DNA from 2 places in the Bacillus cereus group sp. MYBK79-1 genome. Region 2 is predicted to be linked to the other one. Evidence: predicted binding sites of a transcription regulator. Region 2 holds the regulator's gene; the other holds the start of a gene.

Region 1 (9,998 bases), on a different contig from region 2:
TTTTCAATATGACATGCCGGGGTGGCGGAACAGGCAGACGCACAGGACTTAAAATCCTGCGGTGGGTGACCACCGTGCGGGTTCGACCCCCGCCCTCGGCACCATATGCGCCCGTAGCTCAATTGGATAGAGCGTTTGACTACGGATCAAGAGGTTAGGGGTTCGACTCCTCTCGGGCGCGCTTTTATTAACGGGAAGTGGCTCAGCTTGGTAGAGCACCTGGTTTGGGACCAGGGGGTCGCAGGTTCAAATCCTGTCTTCCCGATTTTCCAAAAACATGGGGCCTTAGCTCAGCTGGGAGAGCGCCTGCCTTGCACGCAGGAGGTCAGCGGTTCGATCCCGCTAGGCTCCACTTATTTTAATTTCATTTATGGCGGTGTAGCTCAGCTGGCTAGAGCGTACGGTTCATACCCGTGAGGTCGGGGGTTCGATCCCCTCCGCCGCTACCATAAAGGACCTTTAGCTCAGCTGGTTAGAGCAGACGGCTCATAACCGTCCGGTCGTAGGTTCGAGTCCTACAAGGTCCACCACTAAAGGTTTATATCTCGGAGGTATACCCAAGTTCGGCTGAAGGGATCGGTCTTGAAAACCGACAGGCGGCGAGAGTCGCGCGGGGGTTCGAATCCCTCTACCTCCTCCATTTTTTCTAAATTAAATATTTTATCATCGCGGGGTGGAGCAGCACGGTAGCTCGTCGGGCTCATAACCCGAAGGTCGCAGGTTCAAATCCTGTCCCCGCAACCAAATGGTCCCGTGGTGTAGTGGTTAACATGCCTGCCTGTCACGCAGGAGATCGCCGGTTCGACCCCGGTCGGGACCGCCATTTTTTTACATAAAGGCTCGGTAGCTCAGTCGGTAGAGCAGAGGACTGAAAATCCTCGTGTCGGCGGTTCGATTCCGTCCCGAGCCACCATTTTGAAGTCGCAAGCCGACTTAGCTCAATTGGTAGAGCAACTGACTTGTAATCAGTAGGTTGGGGGTTCAAGTCCTCTAGTCGGCACCACTTTCAAAATGAGCCATTAGCTCAGTTGGTAGAGCATCTGACTTTTAATCAGAGGGTCGAAGGTTCGAATCCTTCATGGCTCACCATTTACAATTTAATGCGGGTGTAGTTTAGTGGTAAAACAAGAGCCTTCCAAGCTCTGGTCGAGAGTTCGATTCTCTTCACCCGCTTTTCAATTATGGGCCTATAGCTCAGCTGGTTAGAGCGCACGCCTGATAAGCGTGAGGTCGATGGTTCGAGTCCATTTAGGCCCACCATAATTGTTCCGCAGTAGCTCAGTGGTAGAGCTATCGGCTGTTAACCGATCGGTCGTAGGTTCGAGTCCTACCTGCGGAGCCATATTATAGAGAAGTACCCAAGTGGCTCAAGGGGCTCCCCTGCTAAGGGAGTAGATCGCGAACGCGGTGCGAGGGTTCGAATCCCTTCTTCTCTGCCAGAACTGGCCCGTTGGTCAAGTGGTTAAGACACCGCCCTTTCACGGCGGTAACACGGGTTCGAATCCCGTACGGGTCATACTAAAAGAGATAGCATAATCTGCTATCTCTTTTTTGTTGTGTAAAAGCGGACTTTGAATAGTCTGCTTTTTTTATGGATTTCTTGTATACTTTTTTCTATTTGAATCGTCTAACTAATAGAAAGGAGAGAGCGATGGAGTATGAAAAGGTAATCCTACTTTTTATATGTTTTAACTCTCTGCTGAATGTTCATCCGGTTTCATAACAGCATGACTATATGCGGAGTGGAGAGTTTTGTATCCTAAAAGTGCAATAGTTAAGGCAAGGCCTCCTGCTATAATAGCCACACTAAATCCTGCCCGAGCTCCAAAGTTATCAATAACTAAACCAGCTAGCGCTGATCCTAGGGAGACTCCAATACCAAGTCCTGTAATTGCCCAAGTCATTCCTTCGGTTATTTTTGACTCAGGTACGATTTTTTCCACAAGACCCATAGTAATAATCATAGTAGGAGCGACAGATAACCCTGCAAAGAAAACAATAACTACTAGCCAAGGAATAGTGTTTACGAAAACTAGTGGCAGCATTGTTATCATGGAAAGTGTGACTGCTATTAAAAACTGATTATAGGGTGGAGTATTGAGTTTAAGAGTACCGAAAATTAGACCTGCAAGGCATGAACCGATTGCATAGACAGAAAGCACAAAGCTAGCAGCTACCGTGTTTCCTTGATGTTCAGCAAAAGCTACACTAACGACATCTATTGTGCCAAATATAGTACCTATGGCAATGAGTGTGAATACTAGTACTCGTACAGAACCAATTTTAAACACTGTTCCTTTGTTTGTAATGTCGTGAGGGTGTACAGGCGGTTCTGTGCTTTTTTGCATGGTGAATAGGCATACCCCAATTGTGAGAAAAACAGATGATAAAAGTGGGCCTGCTTCTGGGAAGAACATAACACTTAAACTGACAGATAATACAGGACCAATTATGAAGCAAATTTCGTCGACGACCGATTCGAAGGAAAATGCTGTATGCAATTTATGGGATCCACGGTATAGTTTAGTCCAACGTGCACGCACCATGGCTGACATGTTGGGCATACAACCTGCACATAAGGCGGATAGAAATAGCGTCCAATAAGGAGCTTCATATTTCGTACATAGAAGTAAGAGGATTGTAAAGAAAACACTGATACCTGTAGTCGGAAGAAGTATGCGAGATTGCCCTAATTGATCGGCCATCCGAGAAATATGAGGAGCTAGTAAAGCGGATGATAATGTAAAGGTGGCTGCAACAGCTCCAGCAAGCCAATAGTCACCACGTAACTGAGATAACATTGTAACAATACCAATGCCCATCATTGATATGGGCATCCGAGCTATAAATCCTGCTAATGAGAATCCTTTTGTACCAGGAGCACTGAAAATTTCACGGTAGGAATTAAACATAATAATCACCAAAGTATTTGACGTTTACATATACATTCTTCATTCTTTTAACTCCTCCTCTGTTTCATTAATACCTTCTATAAAAAGGGACAGTGAGTCAATGTAGGTATGGGTAAGACGTTATATTATCTTGTAGGCTAGAAATAATTGACATACGCACCGTATGCCAATATCATATTAACATACGGTGCGTATGTCAATTGAAATGTTTTATCTCTGGATAGAGAGCTGACGTTCAAAGGAGTTATTCTTTTACATAGAGAACGATACTATAATGCGATTTATTTTGAATAAAGAGAATGAATAGAAATAGGAGGAAAAGATGGTTAAAAAAACGAGAGCAGAAATGATTACTGAAACACGTGCTAAATTGCTGAGTGCAGCAAGAGAGGCTTTTGGTACAGTTGGATATGTAAACACGTCTATGGATGATTTTACAGCATCTGTCGGTTTAACACGTGGTGCAATTTATCATCATTTTGGTGATAAAAAAGGATTGTTAGAAGCGGTTGTAAAAGAAATTGACATGGAAATGGATAATAAATTAGGGGAAGTATCAGATGAGGCCGAAGGAAAATGGGAAGGATTTGTTGGGCGTTGTCGTGCGTATTTAACAATGGCACTTAATCCAGAAATTCAGCGAATCGTACTTCGAGATGCACCAGCAGTATTAGGAAATAGTTATTATCAATCATCACAGTCGCAATGTTTAACGACAATGGCGGAGATACTTCAACAATTAATGAAGGACTCTATTATTGAAAAAACGGACTGTGAAGCTTTAGCAAGATTCATAAATGGCGGACTAGTGGACCTTGCTTGTTGGATTGCGAATTCTGAAGATGCAGAGATGCAGTTGTCTAAAGCTTTGCATAGCCTATCACTTATATTGGATGGTTTATTACTAGAAAAGAACGTGTAATTTTAACGGATATTTTTTAATATGTAGTAATGGGTAAAAGGGAGGTGATAAAGTATAGGCTAATTCATTTATTTCACCGTATTCTATATAGGTCAACTGACGTCCAGCTTATAAGGGGATAATGTGTATAGAAATTGAATTTAGTTGTAGGGAATAATCAAATCACATTCTTTTTATTCACAATCTAAAGAAAACGCCTTCATTGAGATTGATTTCATACTTGATTTAATAACTTTACACTCTATGTGAAAAAGTTCACAATTAGGTCATAATTTGTGAAGTAATTCACAATGATACGTGCTACAATATGAATGTAAAGAAGTTAAACAACATTAAATTAGTATTTTAATTAATTACTTAAACAATCATAAAAAAATATATGTGAACAATAGAGAGGGGAAATTAACATGAAAAAAGGTATCAATCGCGTAGTATTAGTAGGAACAGGAGCTGTAGGTTGTAGTTACGCTTACTCAATGATCAACCAAGGTGTAGCTGAAGAATTCGTATTAGTAGATGTTAATGAAGCAAAAGCAGAAGGAGAAGCAATGGACTTAAGCCATGCGGTACCATTCTCTCCAGCAGCAACAAAAGTTTGGAGCGGTAGTTATGCAGATTGTAAAGATGCAGATTTAGTTGTTATCACTGCTGGATTACCACAAAAGCCAGGCGAAACTCGTTTAGACTTAGTTGAGAAAAATACAAAAATCTTTAAACAAATCGTTCGCGGTATTATGGATAGCGGATTCGATGGAATCTTCTTAATCGCAACAAACCCAGTTGATATTTTAACTTACGTAACTTGGAAAGAATCTGGTTTACCAAAAGAGCGCGTAATTGGTTCTGGTACTACTTTAGACTCTGCTCGTTTCCGTTACATGTTAGGTGACTACTTAGATGTAGATCCACGTAACGTTCATGCTTACATCGTTGGTGAGCACGGTGACACTGAACTTCCAGTGTGGAGCCACGCTACTGTAGGTGTACAAAAACTAGAAACAATTTTAGCTAACAACGAACAGTACAAACAAGAAGACTTAGATAAAATCTTCGAAAATGTACGTGATGCAGCTTACCATATCATCGAACGTAAAGGCGCAACTTACTACGGAATCGGTATGTCACTACTTCGTGTAACTAAAGCGATCTTAAGCAACGAGAACAGCGTATTAACTGTATCTGCATACCTTGAAGGTCAATATGGTGAGAAAGATGCTTACGTAGGTGTTCCAGCTGTAATTAACCGCGAAGGTGTACGTGAAATCGTAGAACTTGAGCTAAATGAAGAAGAAAAAGCGAAATTCGCTCATTCTGTAAAAGTATTAAAAGAAACAATGGCACCAGTACTATAATCATTGCCAAATAATTCAGAGGCGGGAAACTGCTTCCTACCTCTGAGTTTTTATATAATTTAATATAAATTCCTTTTCCGGTTTCCCTTGTATATCCCCAATATACCCCTTTTGCTGGATAAGGGTAGTTTATAGAAAAAGAGCACTCTACTTTATATAGAGTGCTCTTTATTATTATTTTTTAGGCGTTAATCCTAATTTCTTTAAAATATCTGCAAGTGTACCGCTTTTTGATTTTTCAACAGGTGTTTGTGATTTTGCTGCATCTGGACCTTTTTTCAAGAAGTTCTTTTCAACGAAGCGAATATCTTTTTCGTCGACAATACCATCTTTGTTAAGGTCACCATCTTTTACAGCGAGTCCTTTTTTACCGTAGTTGCTAGCGATAATTTCAGCATCTTTAATGTCAATTACTTTATCACCATTTACATCACCAGCAAGGTTTTCGTCAGGGCGTGCATAATAATATTGGCCGAGTAGTTTACCATCTTTTTCAGTACCTAGTTTCGTAGTTAGGCGGCTTGTTAAGTGCCCTGGTACTTCTACATATAAGTTGTAGTCGCGTTTATTAACAGGAAGTCCATTCAGTTTGAAGTAACCATATTTATCAAGTGAGCCTTCAAACTTATGACGGTAAGAATCAGTTGCATATACTTTTACACCAAGCTTTGTATAATCGAACTTTTCATCTAAATAGCCACGTTCAGTTACGAATGCACCAGGTTTAATATTGCCTTCTACTAGTGAGTTTAAGGACATAACTGAGAATGTTTGATCTTGAAGGACACGCATTCTATTTGGCTCTGATTGCCCTTGCTTCCAGTAAGCAAACACTGGTAAATCTAACTGGGCGTTTGCTTCATAAAACTCATCATTTTCTACTTTGAACGTTACATCAATGAATGGGAAATCACCATCTAATCCAGCGAAGTTTTTGTCATCGATAGCTCCGCCAACTGTAACAGAACCTTCTTCTAATTTAGGTGCGTTCACTTTTGCGGTTACACCTTTTTCAGAAAGGAGTTTTTCAAAAGCAGGATTGAATTTCGCATTTGCAAATTTGAAGTTCTTCTCTAGGAATTTCACGTTAAATTCCCCAGAAACAAACTGTTTTACGTGTTTCGCGTTTAGTGTTACAGTAAGTTCATCATTTTTGTATACTTCTTTTTTATCATAGCTCGTTTTCGCATATTGAGCTCCTTGCGGGATAAACCAATAGTTATTTACACCGCTTGGATAATCAAGAGCTGCAGTCGCATAATCGAAAATATATACACCTGTGTTCATCGGACCTTCCACTTTAAAGGATTCAGGAGTAATGCCAACTTTAAAGTCACCATTTGCATTAATAGGTAAAAACTTATGCAAGTATGGGGAATAGTCATAGTACATAACCCCGTTCGCTTCTTGCGTAATGTTTAATCCTTTTCCTTTTAAGTAGTCAACGTTTGAATCGTATACATTACCTTTAATCCATAATGCCTTTTTACCATCTTCTACTGTATAATTCTCTTCATTTAATTCATAAATACCAGGTTGTAATCCAGTTAATTTCACTTCCGGTGGTGTATTATCAATTACGACATAATCACCTTTTACACGTGCTTTTCCAGCTTTATCATAGCCGACAAACTCAATTGTGTAGTCTCCTTCTGGTAAGTTGATTTTCTCATCACCAATTGGTTTTGCAGGATCATTTGTAAAAGGATATACTTTTCCGTTAAAGAATGAATCTAAGTAGTAATACACATCCGTTTTTAGTCCACTTGTGTTTAATGTCCCGATGAAGCCGAGCGCTTTATTTGTTTTTGAGTCTTTCACGATAAGATCTAACGTTTCAAGTTCGCTGTTTAATTGGAACGCTCCGTGAACATATGATTCACCGTATGGATTAAATTTAGATGTATCAGTTGAAATTGCTTTTCTTGATAGTATCGCATTTTCAATACCGGGCTCTGATACGCGAATAGAGAACGGAATTTGATATGTTTCTTCTTTATTTTTCGTGTTCGTAATATGGATATATCCTTCATATCGGCCTTGTTTCACACCGGCTGGAACATTAATTTTTGCTTCGATTTCATCTGACTTTCCAGCATCAAGAGTAATTGTTTCTGCAATAGAAACTTTTACACCATTTGCGGTAGCATCGTTAATAGTAGAAGAAGCTGGTGTATAAGAAATTTCTGTTTTAAATTCTTTTTTCTCTTGTTTATTATGGTTGGCCACTTTTATATTTCGTTTTTGTTCAAGAGCTTCACCGTCTTTTTGATAAAACTTACCGAATGCAATAGATCCAGTTTCCTCTGGTACTTCAATTACTTCATTATTCACAACAGTTTTTGTCGTATCTAATACTTTAAAGCTTGCTTCTGTATGAACGGCGTTGTACGCATCTACTCGCCCGGCTCCAACTTCATATACAGAATACTTTTCTTTTAAATCGTCAGCCGTGTTCATAAGAGATGCTTTCACATCAAACGGAGAGTATTCTGGGTGTTCTTGCAAAATAAGAGCAGCAACGCCAGCGATATGAGGAGATGCCATGGATGTTCCTTGCATACGTTCATAGGAAACATCGTAGTTTTCGCCCTCTTGTGGGTCGTTAATATATTCAGGTACTGTTGAAAGTACAGCAACACCAGGCGCTGTAATATCAGGTTTAATATCATCATTTGATGTAACGGGGCCGCGTGAGCTAAAGTCTGCAAGATGGTCGCCTTCTGTTTGAATATAACTAATTTCGCCAAAAGTAAAGGAGTTGTTATCTTGTTCGATTTGAGCTTTTAGTTTTTCACCATCTTCTTTCGTTAGGCGGAATGCTGGAATGTATTTTGTGCTTTCACCAATGTAGTAAGGAATTTCTCCATCCACATTGTTATAAATAATAACTGCCTTTGCACCAGCTTGTTTCGCATTTGCGATTTTTTCATCAAATGAGATTGTACCACGTGCAACGAGAGCAATTTTTCCTTTTACATCTTTTTTACTAAACTCGTCAGGAGTACCGATTCCTACAGATTCAATAGGGAGAGATTGTCCTTTGAAATCTTCTATTTTATCAATGAAGTTTTTGCCAAATAAAATGAGATTAGGGAATTGTAATTGTCCAGCATGACCTGATAGCTTAGGTAAGGAAATAGAGCTATCACTTGCTCCAACTGTAATAGCAAATGGAGAAGCGCCTGGTGATCCAAGTGTCGCTGGATTTGGGCCAGAGTTTCCAGCAGCAACGACTGTAACAACGCCCGAAAGCATCGCGTTATTGACAGCAATAGATGTTGGATCAAGCGGATTGTTACTATCATCACCTAGCGATAAGTTAATAACGTTCATACCGTCAGAAATAGATTTATCGATTGCAGCGATAATACCTGAACTATCGCCGCTTCCGTAAGGGCCGAGTACACGATAGTTATACAGTTCAATATCAGGTGCAACACCTTTTACTGCGGAATCTGATTTGTTTTTCTTTTGAGCAGAAACGATACCTGCTACGTGAGTACCATGCGCAGTATAGAAGGAAGAACCACGATCATCGAATTCAGGAGCACCAGATTGTTGCCACTCTGCATAAGTTGTTTCCATCGGATCTGCATCGTTATTAATAAAATCCCAACCTTTTACGGAATTTGGGTCTACCTTACTAGAATCCTCACCTGTTTTTGCGCGATAGCCTTTATACACGTCTTTTAAGTCAGGGTGATTGTAATCAATGCCTGTGTCTAATACACCGACTTTAATTCCTTTTCCGGTAATGCCCTCGCTATGTAACTTATCTACCCCAATTTGCGGGATGCTATCGGTTAGTTTTTGAGGTGCTTTCTGCTCTGCTTGTTTTGGTAAATTTAATTTCACTTCGTAATCTTTCCAAATACGTTTTACAACGCCAATTCGTAACAATTCTTCAACTGTATTTGCCGGTAATGTCAGTGCAACGCCATTTATAGCGTGCTTATAAGAACGTTTAATTTGTACAGACTGGAAATTCCCTGATTTTACTGATGGGCTGAATTGATAAAGGCGTTTTAATCCTTTTTGGAATTCCGCATGTTCTTGATCAATACGTGCTTTTATATTTTCAGGAGCAGCTTGTAACCCTTTTTCCTTTTGTTTTAATTCATTAATCTTTACTGGAGCAGTTTGAAATTCTACAATGATATTTACTGGTTCAGAACTACTCGTATTAATATCTGGCGAGATAGTAAAACCAGGGTTGGCATCTAACGTTTGTAATGCCTGGCGCTGTTCTTTAGAAAGTTTTGATAGTAAAGACTGGGCGTTTGAAGAGTCAATTTGGTTAATAGGGTTTTCAGCAAGTACATTGAACGGAAGGGCAGTTGAAAATAGAACGCCAGCCGTCACAATTCCGGTAACAAAACGATTTTTCTTTTTCATGTATAGGCCTCCGATAATTTATATTTTAAAAATTATCCCGCTTTAATGGGCAGTAAGACCCCCACCTCAAAATTCAGGGGAAGCAAAGAAGTTAGGTGGGGGATCAACTGCCCATAAAAGTCCGATTGGTTCAACTAATAATCGGTGGGGGATGAAGAAAACCCCCACTGATTAAAGTTTCACTTTATTTCTCCACGCCTGGTGTTTGCTCTGCATGGAATGTCCAGTTTAGCTGTAAGGAATCACCCTGGAATTTATTTTGATCTTGGTCGTTGTCTTCAAAAGAGAAGAGTACGTGTAAATAATCTGTTTCACCGGATTTAATACCATCTATTAAGTTATGACGTTCTAGAGAAGTAGCTACATCTTCAGGCTTCATAGTTTTTAATTCTGATAGTTTTGTTTCCCACAAAA
Region 2 (9,998 bases):
CTACGAATCCTTCAGGTAAACCAGTTACTAAGTCACCATGACTCATCCATACAACTTGCTCTTCTGGAAGGTTCGCATATAATTTTGATTCGTTCTCTACTTTAAGAACAGCTTTTCCGTACTCACGGTGGTTTGCACGTTCTACTTTACCACCAAAGTGTTGTGTCATAAGCTGCATACCGTAACAAATACCGAAGATCGGTAATCCTAGTTCAAAGATTTTTTCATCACAATGTAATGCACCTTCACCGTATACACTATTTGGTCCACCAGAGAAGATAATCCCTTTTGGATTCATTGCTTTAATTTCTTCTGCAGTAATTGTATGTGGATGAAGTTCACTGTATACACCGAACTCACGAATTCGACGTGCTATTAACTGATTGTACTGACTCCCAAAATCTAAAACGATAATTGTATCATGCTGCTTCTTCAAAATAATCACCCCAACGTTAGTTCTCGTATATAAATATTTTCACCAATTTGGCGAAAAGCATTACTAATATAATAAAAAAAGCCAGTCCTCCGCCTCTAGTCTCATAACAAAGAAAAGGCAGGGGTCTGGCTTTATAAAGAAAGATAGTCTTCCGCTCTTTATAAATATAAGACACACTGCCTTCATAGTCAGGTTGTTTACGGTAACCCGGTAGAGACTCTCAAACCTTATCTTTGAGGATATATGAAGGATCGTTTTATATTATCTTCCTAGATTCTAACAATGAAGTATCGATATGGTCAAGAGAGAAAGCGACAAAATTCTACAGAAATTCATTTCCTTTTCTAAAAAACATAAAAAAACATCCATTTCTATATAGAAATGGATGTTTTTCGAGCAAACGGAATTACATCATTCCGCCCATACCACCCATGCCCATGCCGCCCATGTCAGGCATTGCTGGTGCATTTGGTTCTGGCTTGTCAGCTACTACAGCTTCAGTCGTTAAGAACATAGCTGCAACAGATGCTGCGTTTTGAAGTGCAGAGCGAGTTACTTTAGCTGGATCTACGATACCAGTTTCAAGCATGTTAACCCACTCGCCAGTAGCTGCGTTGAAACCAACGCCTACTTTTTCGCCTTTCAGACGCTCTACAACTACAGATCCTTCTAGACCAGCGTTGATTGCGATTTGACGAACTGGCTCTTCTAGTGCACGAAGTACGATGTTGATACCTGTTGCTTCGTCGCCTTCAGCTACGATAGAAGCTACTTTCGTGTATACGTTCATAAGTGAAGTACCACCACCTGCAACGATACCTTCTTCTACTGCTGCACGAGTTGAGTTAAGTGCATCTTCAATACGAAGTTTGCGCTCTTTTAACTCAGTTTCAGTTGCTGCACCTACTTTAATTACTGCTACGCCACCTGCAAGTTTTGCAAGACGCTCTTGTAATTTTTCACGATCGAATTCAGAAGTTGTTTCTTCTAATTGCGCACGGATTTGGCCAATGCGAGCTTCGATTTGTTGTGAATTTCCAATACCTTCAACTACAGTTGTGTTTTCTTTCGTTACAACAACTTTACCAGCGCGTCCTAAAGATTCAATTGTAGCAGATTTTAAGTCACGACCTAATTCTTCAGTGATTACTTCGCCACCAGTTAAGATTGCGATATCTTCTAGCATTGCTTTACGACGGTCACCAAATCCAGGAGCTTTAACAGCTACTACATTGAATGTACCACGAAGTTTGTTCACTACTAATGTAGCTAACGCTTCGCCTTCTACGTCTTCAGCGATGATAAGAAGTGGTTTACCTTGTTGTACCACTTGCTCTAATACTGGTAAGATTTCTTGGATGTTAGAAATCTTTTTATCAGTAATTAAGATGTATGGGTTATCAAGAACCGCTTCCATTTTGTCAGAATCAGTAATCATGTAAGGAGATGCATATCCACGATCAAATTGCATACCTTCTACTACGTCTAATTCTGTTGTGAATCCTTTAGACTCTTCTAAAGTAATAACGCCGTCGTTACCAACGCGCTCCATTGCTTCAGCGATTAATTGACCTACTTCTTCGTCAGCCGCAGAAATAGCAGCTACTTGTGCGATAGAAGATTTACCTTCGATTGGTTTAGAAATCTCTTTTAATTCTGCAATTGCAGCAGTAACAGCTTTTTCGATACCTTTACGAAGACCCATTGGGTTCGCACCAGCTGTTACGTTTTTAAGACCTTCACGAATCATAGCTTGTGCTAATACAGTTGCAGTTGTTGTTCCGTCACCAGCTACATCATTTGTTTTGCTAGCAACTTCTGCTACTAATTTCGCACCCATGTTTTCGAATGCATCTTCTAATTCAATTTCTTTTGCGATTGTTACACCGTCATTTGTAATAAGTGGTGAACCAAATTTTTTCTCAAGTACAACGTTACGACCTTTTGGTCCAAGCGTTACTTTTACTGCGTTTGCAAGAGTGTCGACACCGCGAAGCATCGAACGACGTGCTTCTTCACTAAATTTAATATCTTTTGCCATAATAATTGACCCCCTTGGATTTTTTAAGATTTATATAATTAACCGATAACTGCTAAAATGTCACTTTCACGTAAAATCAAGTAGTCAGTACCTTCGTATTTCACTTCAGTACCTGCATATTTTGAGAAGATGATAAGATCACCTGCTGCTACCTCTAAAGCAACACGCTCACCATTTTCAAGCACTCGACCAGTACCTACTGCAATAACTTTACCCTCTTGTGGTTTTTCTTTTGCAGTGTCTGGTAATACAATACCACTTGCTGTTTTTTCTTCCGCTTGAACAAGCTCAATTACAACGCGATCACCTAATGGCTTTAGCATGAACAATAACCTCCTCATTTTGTTATGTAAATTTTTTTATTAGCACTCAAGTCACCCGAGTGCTAACACACTTCTAATAATAAATAATCTCAATTTCTTTTGCAAGTAAAAAAATCATAATTTTTTCGCAAATTCAGCTATACACTTTTCTATATAGAGTCCCTCTTCTTCTACCTTTACCATATGAATCGTTGTTTCCACTACTCGTATGTTACAATATGAAAGGACACCCTAAGTTGTTTTCGCTACACAGACAACTTTCTCCTGTCTTCTATTATAATTTCAAATGAGGATTTACAAAAAAAACATAATTTACGTGAGGTTTATATCGTAGGTAGCATATTTACATGTTATCCTACCTTATCTCATACACTAGAGTTAGAAAGGATGGTTAAACCATTTGAAAAAACAATATTGGTGGGTTATCGTTACATACATTTTAATGCAGTTGTCATCCATTGCTGGATTACCGCTTCTCCTGAAAACTGGACTTTATGATAACAGGGGATTTACTAGGGAGGAGAAACTCCAACTCATAACTGGCCACTGGGCAATCATTAGTTTCTTTATTGCATTATGTATCGTACTTTGGTTACTTAGAACAGATATTCGTGACAGACGTTTAGATACAATGCGCTCTTCGGTTCCAGCTACGATCGGTTGGATTTTTATCGGGTTCTTCTTAGCATTTTTCTCGCAAAGTATTGCCGGTATGATAGAAATGCGTTTATTAGGAATTAAACCTGGATCTGAAAATACAGCGAGACTTATGGATATCGCAAGAACGACACCTTGGTTCCTTATCGTTATATCTATAATAGGACCTATTTTGGAAGAAATCGTATTTAGAAAAATTTTATTTGGTACACTTTATAAGAAGTTTAACTTCTTTATTGCTGCTATCATTAGTTCTCTCGTATTCGCAGCAATTCATTTTGATTTCACTCACTTATTGGTATACACTTCTATGGGACTCGTATTCGCTTTTTTATATGTAAAAACGAAGCGTATTATCGTCCCTATCGCAGCTCATGTTGCAATGAATACATTAGTTGCAGTTGCTCAAGTTTTAATGAGCAATGAACAAATTCAAGAAATGATTAAAGAAGCTGAAAAAATGCAAGGCTTTATCGGAGGATTTTTAGTATGAGAAACTCACCATTGTTCATGGCTGCATTGTACTTCCTTCTTGGGTGTATCTTTACACGCTTCGCCATTACGAACGTAACAGATACAATCTGGAATATGTGGACAATACTATTTGCAGTTATGGCAACAATTGATTTTAATTTGGCACTTCGCCTTATCTTAGTTAAATTCACAAAGAAAAAACAATAATAAAACGCAGAGGTCGCTTCCTCTGCGTTTTATTGTGGATAATTCTTTAAAAAGTAAACAAGTGTTTGTAACTCTACTGCTAAATCAATATGGTGAATTCTTATATTATCTGACACATTTAAGCGCGCTGGTGTGAAATTTAAAATACCATGCACGTTCGTTTCTGCCAATCTATCTGCTACAGATTGTGCTACTGTAGCGGGTACTGTTAATATTGCCACTTGTATATCAGTTGATAAACGTTCTTCTAATTCATCTAAATGATATACAGGAATGCCCCCGATTTCTGTCCCGACTTTCTCTTCACTAACATCAAACGCCATTTCAATTTTTGTATTATTGTTTTTCGTGAAATTATAATGTAAGAAAGCGGTCCCTAAATTACCTACTCCAATAAGTGCTACACGTGTTATATCATCTTGGTCGAGTGTTTCACGGAAAAATGATAATAAATAATTTACGTTATATCCATAACCTTTTTTCCCTAACGCTCCAAAATATGAAAAATCTCTTCGAATCGTTGCGGAATCAACTTTTACCGCTTCGCTCAATTCGGCTGATGAAACACGTTGCTTACCAGAAAGAGATAAGTTTTGGATAAATCGATAGTATAGAGGCAATCGTTTGGCAGTGGCCTGTGGAATTTTTTGCTGATCCATATAACCTCTCCTCTCTTCCTATCTTTATTCATATACTTGAATCAAATACAGAAGTTTAGCACTCATGAATTTCCCTGTATAATAAAGAGAAGAAGTATTCTCTCTTTATTTTAAACTATACACTATTTTTAGTATGATTGAGAAATATAAACATGGCAAAGTTAAGAAATTATTTGAGGTGAAAACATTGATTTTATTACAAGTAAACGCGCTTACGAAATTATACGGTGCAGAAACGATTCTTGCAAACATAAAATTGGAAGTTCAAACGAAAGATCGTATCGCACTAGTCGGACGAAATGGGGCCGGAAAATCTACATTATTAAAAATAATAGCTGGTGAGCTATCTCATGATGGTGGCGAAATTATAAAACCGAAAGATGTCTCAATCGGATACTTAGCTCAAAATACCGGATTAGAAACGTCTTTAACAATTTGGGATGAAATGTTAACCGTCTTTACACACTTGCAGCAAATGGAGACAAAACTTCGAAGGCTAGAGCACGAAATGGGAAAAGAAGAAAACTTTTCAAACGAGGCTACATACGAAAGATTATTAGCTGACTATGACCAATTACAATTAAATTATAAAGATCAAGGTGGCTATCAGTACGAAGCAGATATTCGCTCGATTTTAAGTGGGCTTGGCTTCCCAGTTGAAACGCACCAAACGACAATTTCTACATTAAGCGGTGGACAAAAAACACGATTAGCTCTCGGTAAATTATTATTAACGAAACCAGACCTACTTATTTTGGACGAGCCTACAAACCATTTAGACATCGAAACATTAACATGGCTTGAACAATATCTACAAGGCTATCCTGGCGCAATACTAATCGTTTCCCATGACCGTTATTTCTTAGATAAACTCGTTACACAAGTATATGAAATTTCGAATAAAGAAAGCAGACGATTTGTTGGTAACTACAGTAAATATTTAGACTTAAAATCAGCGCTATACGAGCAAGAAATGAAACGTTATGAAAAACAACAAGATGAAATCGCTAAGCTTGAGGACTTCGTTCAAAAAAATATAGCGCGTGCATCTACGACAAAACGTGCCCAAAGCCGTCGTAAACAATTAGACCGAATGGAATTATTAACAAGACCATTAGGTGATTCTAAGTCAGCTTCCTTCCACTTCGATATCGAAAAACAAAGTGGAAATGATGTTTTACAAGTAAAGGATGCAACTATCGGCTATGATGAGGATCCGATTATTGAACATGTAACGATGCGCTTAACTCGCGGGGATAGCGTTGCTTTAGTTGGTCCAAACGGAATTGGGAAATCCACATTATTAAAATCACTTGTGAATAAGTTACCACTATTACATGGTGATGTTTCTTTCGGATCCAATGTATCTGTTGGTTATTATGATCAAGAACAAGCAAACTTAACATCTTCTAAGCGGGTTTTAAATGAGTTATGGGATGAATATCCCTTGCAGCCTGAAAAAGAGATTCGCACGATATTAGGTAACTTCTTATTCACAGGGGATGATGTACTAAAACCAGTATCTTCTCTTAGTGGTGGACAAAAAGCTCGATTAGCTCTTGCAAAACTTATGATGCAAAAATCGAATTTATTAATTCTTGATGAACCTACGAACCATCTTGATTTAAATAGTAAAGAGATTTTAGAGAATGCTTTAATTGATTATCCAGGCACCCTTCTATTTGTCTCCCATGACCGCTACTTTATTAATCGTGTAACGACGACCGTTGTTGAGTTGTCAACAGAAGGTGCACAAGAGTATTTAGGCGATTACGATTACTACGTTGAAAAGAAAAATGAAATGATTGAACGTGCAGCATTTGAACAACAAGAACAGCAAGAAAACCAAGCACCTGTTCAAAAAACTGTTGCTCAAGAAAAATTAAATTATCTCGAAGAAAAAGAGCGGAAACAATTAGAGCGTCAACGCACTCGAAAAATTGAGGAGCTAGAACAAAACATTGTAGAATTTGAAGAAGAAATTGCTACGTTAGAAGATCAACTTTGCTTACCAGAAATATATGCAGATTATGAAAAGGCTAGTGAAATTACAACGAAAAAGCAAACACTACAAGAGCAACTTGATGCTTGTATGGCAGAATGGGAAGAATTGCATTTATAAGAGTATGAATAAGAAGGGTGTCTCATAAGTCGGGATTTTTGACTATGCGACATCCTTTTTATCTTCTAGTTGGGATCAACGTCATATTGTATAAACGATTCGACACGGAATATCGATTAACCGACAAAGTTTGACAATGTTAGCGCACTTCTATAATAAGGGCACATTTCAAAATGTTTTTTAGAGATATCTTCTTGCTATTTATTTCCCAAAAAAGAATACATGTAAAGGTCAGACCTTATCTACTTTATCCACAAGGTTATACACATATCCACCTTTATAAAATAAACCCCAAAATAACTTTTCCACATTATCCACAACTAATAAAAAAGTTATCAACATTTTATATACACAATAAAACCCACATTATCAACAGATAATATGGGTTTTATCCACAAGCTGTGGTTAATTTTGTGCATAACTATGCTTCAATATCTAATCCTGGATTTGCATTTAAAGCTAATGTAGCACGTTTTCCTTGTTCATATGCAATTGTACCTGCGGCTGCAATCATCGCTGCATTATCAGTACATAAAGATAGTGGAGGAATAATTAGCTCAATATTTTCTTTTGTCGCAAATTCCGCTTCCAAACGTGCGCGAAGTCCTTTATTCGCAGCTACTCCACCAGCAAGAAGCAGTTGCTTTACGTTATACGCTTCTGCTGCACGAGATGCTTTCGTTACAAGCACATCTATTACACTCTCTTGGAAACTTGCTGCTAAATCTTCCGGTGCAATTTCTATCCCGCGTTGTTTTGCGTTATGCACAGTGTTGATAACTGCTGATTTCAATCCACTGAAACTGAAATCATACGAATCAGGTTCTAGCCATGCACGAGGCAAATCGATTGTCGGTTCCCCTTCATGTGCAAGGCGATCAATATGAGGACCACCTGGATATGGCATGGATAACGTTCGAGCTACTTTATCGTATGCCTCTCCAGCTGCATCGTCTCTTGTTTCACCAATCACTTCGAATGAACCATGTTCTTTCATATAAACAAGCTCCGTATGTCCACCAGATACAACAAGTGATAGTAGTGGGAATTGAACTTCTTTTACTAAACGGTTCGCATAAATGTGCCCAGCGATATGATGAACACCAACTAGAGGAATATCATGTGCAAAAGCCACTGCTTTCGCTGCATTTACCCCTATTAAAAGCGCTCCTACTAAACCAGGTCCTTCTGTTACAGCAATTGCATCAATATCATCAAAAGTGATATTTGCTTCTTTTAAAGCTTCTTCTAATACAACTGTAATTTCTTCTACATGATGACGGGATGCAATCTCTGGTACAACTCCACCAAAACGTTTATGACTTTCAATTTGTGATGCAACGACATTCGCAATAATTTCCGTTCCATTTTTAACAACTGCTACTGCTGTTTCATCACAACTTGTTTCAATACCAAGTATAATCGTATTTTTTTCCATTATATATTCACCCACATTACGAGACCATCTTCCTGATTGTCTGCATAGTATCGTTTACGAATTCCACCATTTTGAAATCCGTATTTTCTGTATAACTGTTTTGCTACTTCATTTGATACACGTACTTCAAGTGTCATCGTTTTTACCCCTAAATCTTTCGCTTCGGAAATAACTTCATTCAATAAAGCATCCCCTAGCTTTTGACCTCTGTATTCTGGCAAAATAGCTATATTTGTTATATGTGATTCATCAATAATTATCCACAATCCACAATACCCAATTACACGACCATCTTTTTCTAGCACAACATAATGCGCATGTTCATTCGTCGTTAACTCCCGGCGAAAGGCATCTGCAGTCCAAGGAGTTGAAAAAGACGCTTCTTCAATAGCTACAATTTGAGCGATATCATCGAGTTCCATCTTTCTAAATATCATATCCATCTTTTGCAAGCTCCTACTTGTTTTGACTTTCTAACCACTTTGTTTCAGCTTCAGCTAACCGAAGATAACTAGGAACAAATGAATGTACATCTTGTTCCTCTTTTTGTAATCCTAAGAACGCCAACTCACTTGGTCTTGGGTTATTTTTAGTAAAAGGAGCAAATACAGCTTGATTGCCTAAATGTTCTATTATTGTTTCTTTGTGCAGTCTAACATCGTTACCAATAAATAAAACCGGCTTTCCTTTATCTTTTAACATTTGCAACCAGTCTACAATAAGGATGATTCGGTCTTCTTCTATAGAAGTTACATTCTCTCCTTTATATGTATATAGCCCAGTATAAATTTGTCCACGTCTTCCATCGAATAAAGGACAGATCAATCCATTAAAATTAGCACCGTTTGCAGCTACTACTTCTAAACTTGATACACCTACAATTGGTATTTGAAGTGACCAAGCTAATGTTTTTGCAGCTGTCACACCTATACGAACACCAGTATATGATCCAGGCCCAGCAGCTACAACGATTTTAGTTAATTCTTTCGGTTTTACACCACATTCTTTTAACAATTTCTCTACAGCTGGCATAAGACGTACAGAATGATTTTTTGTTAAGTTTGTAATGATTTCCCCAATTACGTTTCCTTCCTCAATAAGGGATACACCCATTACGTAATTTGAAGTATCAATTGCTAGTACTTTCATCTTGTAATAGCTCCTCACATAATCTAATATATCGATCTCCAATTGGCTCGAGTACAATTTTCCTTGTATCATCTCCAGCATGGAATAAACTAATTTGTAACTTCTGATTTGGTAAAAATGCTTCTATTAAATGAGCCCATTCTACTACGGTAATTCCTTCACCGTAGAAATACTCATCAAAACCTAAGTCCTCTTCACTTTCTGCTAAGCGATACACGTCCATATGATATAGCGGCAATCTCCCTTTATATTCTTTAATAATATTAAAGGTAGGACTATTTACAACTCTTTTCACTCCAAGACCTTTTGCTAGTCCTTTTGTAAAAGTTGTCTTACCAGCCCCTAGATCTCCTTCTAAAATAATTACATCTTGCGCCTGGGCAAGTCCACCTAGTTTTTCTGATAATCTTTGTGTTTCCTCAGAAGAGTTTGTTGTTATTTCATATTTACTCACAGACTTCACCTACTTTACTCACAATGTTCTCTGCTCTT

What was found. The regulator Rex, encoded in region 2, represses fermentation and respiration genes when NADH is low (regulators of the CRP and FNR family bind a similar motif). The targets are predictions, from matches to a motif close to TTGTGAAATATTTCACAA.
Positions count from the first base shown of each region.
Region 1: ACTFOB_RS22550 (L-lactate dehydrogenase) is a predicted target of Rex. The motif match lies at 4,108-4,125, and genes of this name have one in related genera.

Region 1 is NZ_JBQAEO010000019.1:567-10,564, forward strand. It holds tRNA gene ACTFOB_RS22455 (tRNA-Leu) at 16-104, shown strand; tRNA gene ACTFOB_RS22460 (tRNA-Arg) at 108-181, shown strand; tRNA gene ACTFOB_RS22465 (tRNA-Pro) at 192-265, shown strand; tRNA gene ACTFOB_RS22470 (tRNA-Ala) at 280-352, shown strand; tRNA gene ACTFOB_RS22475 (tRNA-Met) at 373-449, shown strand; tRNA gene ACTFOB_RS22480 (tRNA-Ile) at 454-530, shown strand; tRNA gene ACTFOB_RS22485 (tRNA-Ser) at 548-640, shown strand; tRNA gene ACTFOB_RS22490 (tRNA-Met) at 668-744, shown strand; tRNA gene ACTFOB_RS22495 (tRNA-Asp) at 748-823, shown strand; tRNA gene ACTFOB_RS22500 (tRNA-Phe) at 838-913, shown strand; tRNA gene ACTFOB_RS22505 (tRNA-Thr) at 928-1,003, shown strand; tRNA gene ACTFOB_RS22510 (tRNA-Lys) at 1,014-1,089, shown strand; tRNA gene ACTFOB_RS22515 (tRNA-Gly) at 1,103-1,173, shown strand; tRNA gene ACTFOB_RS22520 (tRNA-Ile) at 1,184-1,260, shown strand; tRNA gene ACTFOB_RS22525 (tRNA-Asn) at 1,268-1,342, shown strand; tRNA gene ACTFOB_RS22530 (tRNA-Ser) at 1,349-1,439, shown strand; tRNA gene ACTFOB_RS22535 (tRNA-Glu) at 1,445-1,516, shown strand; gene ACTFOB_RS22540 (MFS transporter) at 1,689-2,912, opposite strand; gene ACTFOB_RS22545 (TetR/AcrR family transcriptional regulator) at 3,235-3,834, shown strand; gene ACTFOB_RS22550 (L-lactate dehydrogenase) at 4,242-5,186, shown strand; gene ACTFOB_RS22555 (S8 family serine peptidase) at 5,361-9,584, opposite strand; gene ACTFOB_RS22560 (TasA family protein) at 9,769-9,998, opposite strand, start outside.
Region 2 is NZ_JBQAEO010000031.1:5,369-15,366, forward strand. It holds gene guaA (glutamine-hydrolyzing GMP synthase) at 1-436, opposite strand, end outside; purine riboswitch at 602-703, opposite strand; gene groL (chaperonin GroEL) at 843-2,477, opposite strand; gene groES (co-chaperone GroES) at 2,516-2,800, opposite strand; gene ACTFOB_RS26075 (lysostaphin resistance A-like protein) at 3,201-3,950, shown strand; gene ACTFOB_RS26080 (YdiK family protein) at 3,947-4,138, shown strand; gene ACTFOB_RS26085 (redox-sensing transcriptional repressor Rex) at 4,168-4,797, opposite strand; gene ACTFOB_RS26090 (ABC-F family ATP-binding cassette domain-containing protein) at 4,985-6,919, shown strand; gene tsaD (tRNA (adenosine(37)-N6)-threonylcarbamoyltransferase complex transferase subunit TsaD) at 7,341-8,357, opposite strand; gene rimI (ribosomal protein S18-alanine N-acetyltransferase) at 8,357-8,800, opposite strand; gene tsaB (tRNA (adenosine(37)-N6)-threonylcarbamoyltransferase complex dimerization subunit type 1 TsaB) at 8,814-9,506, opposite strand; gene tsaE (tRNA (adenosine(37)-N6)-threonylcarbamoyltransferase complex ATPase subunit type 1 TsaE) at 9,487-9,960, opposite strand.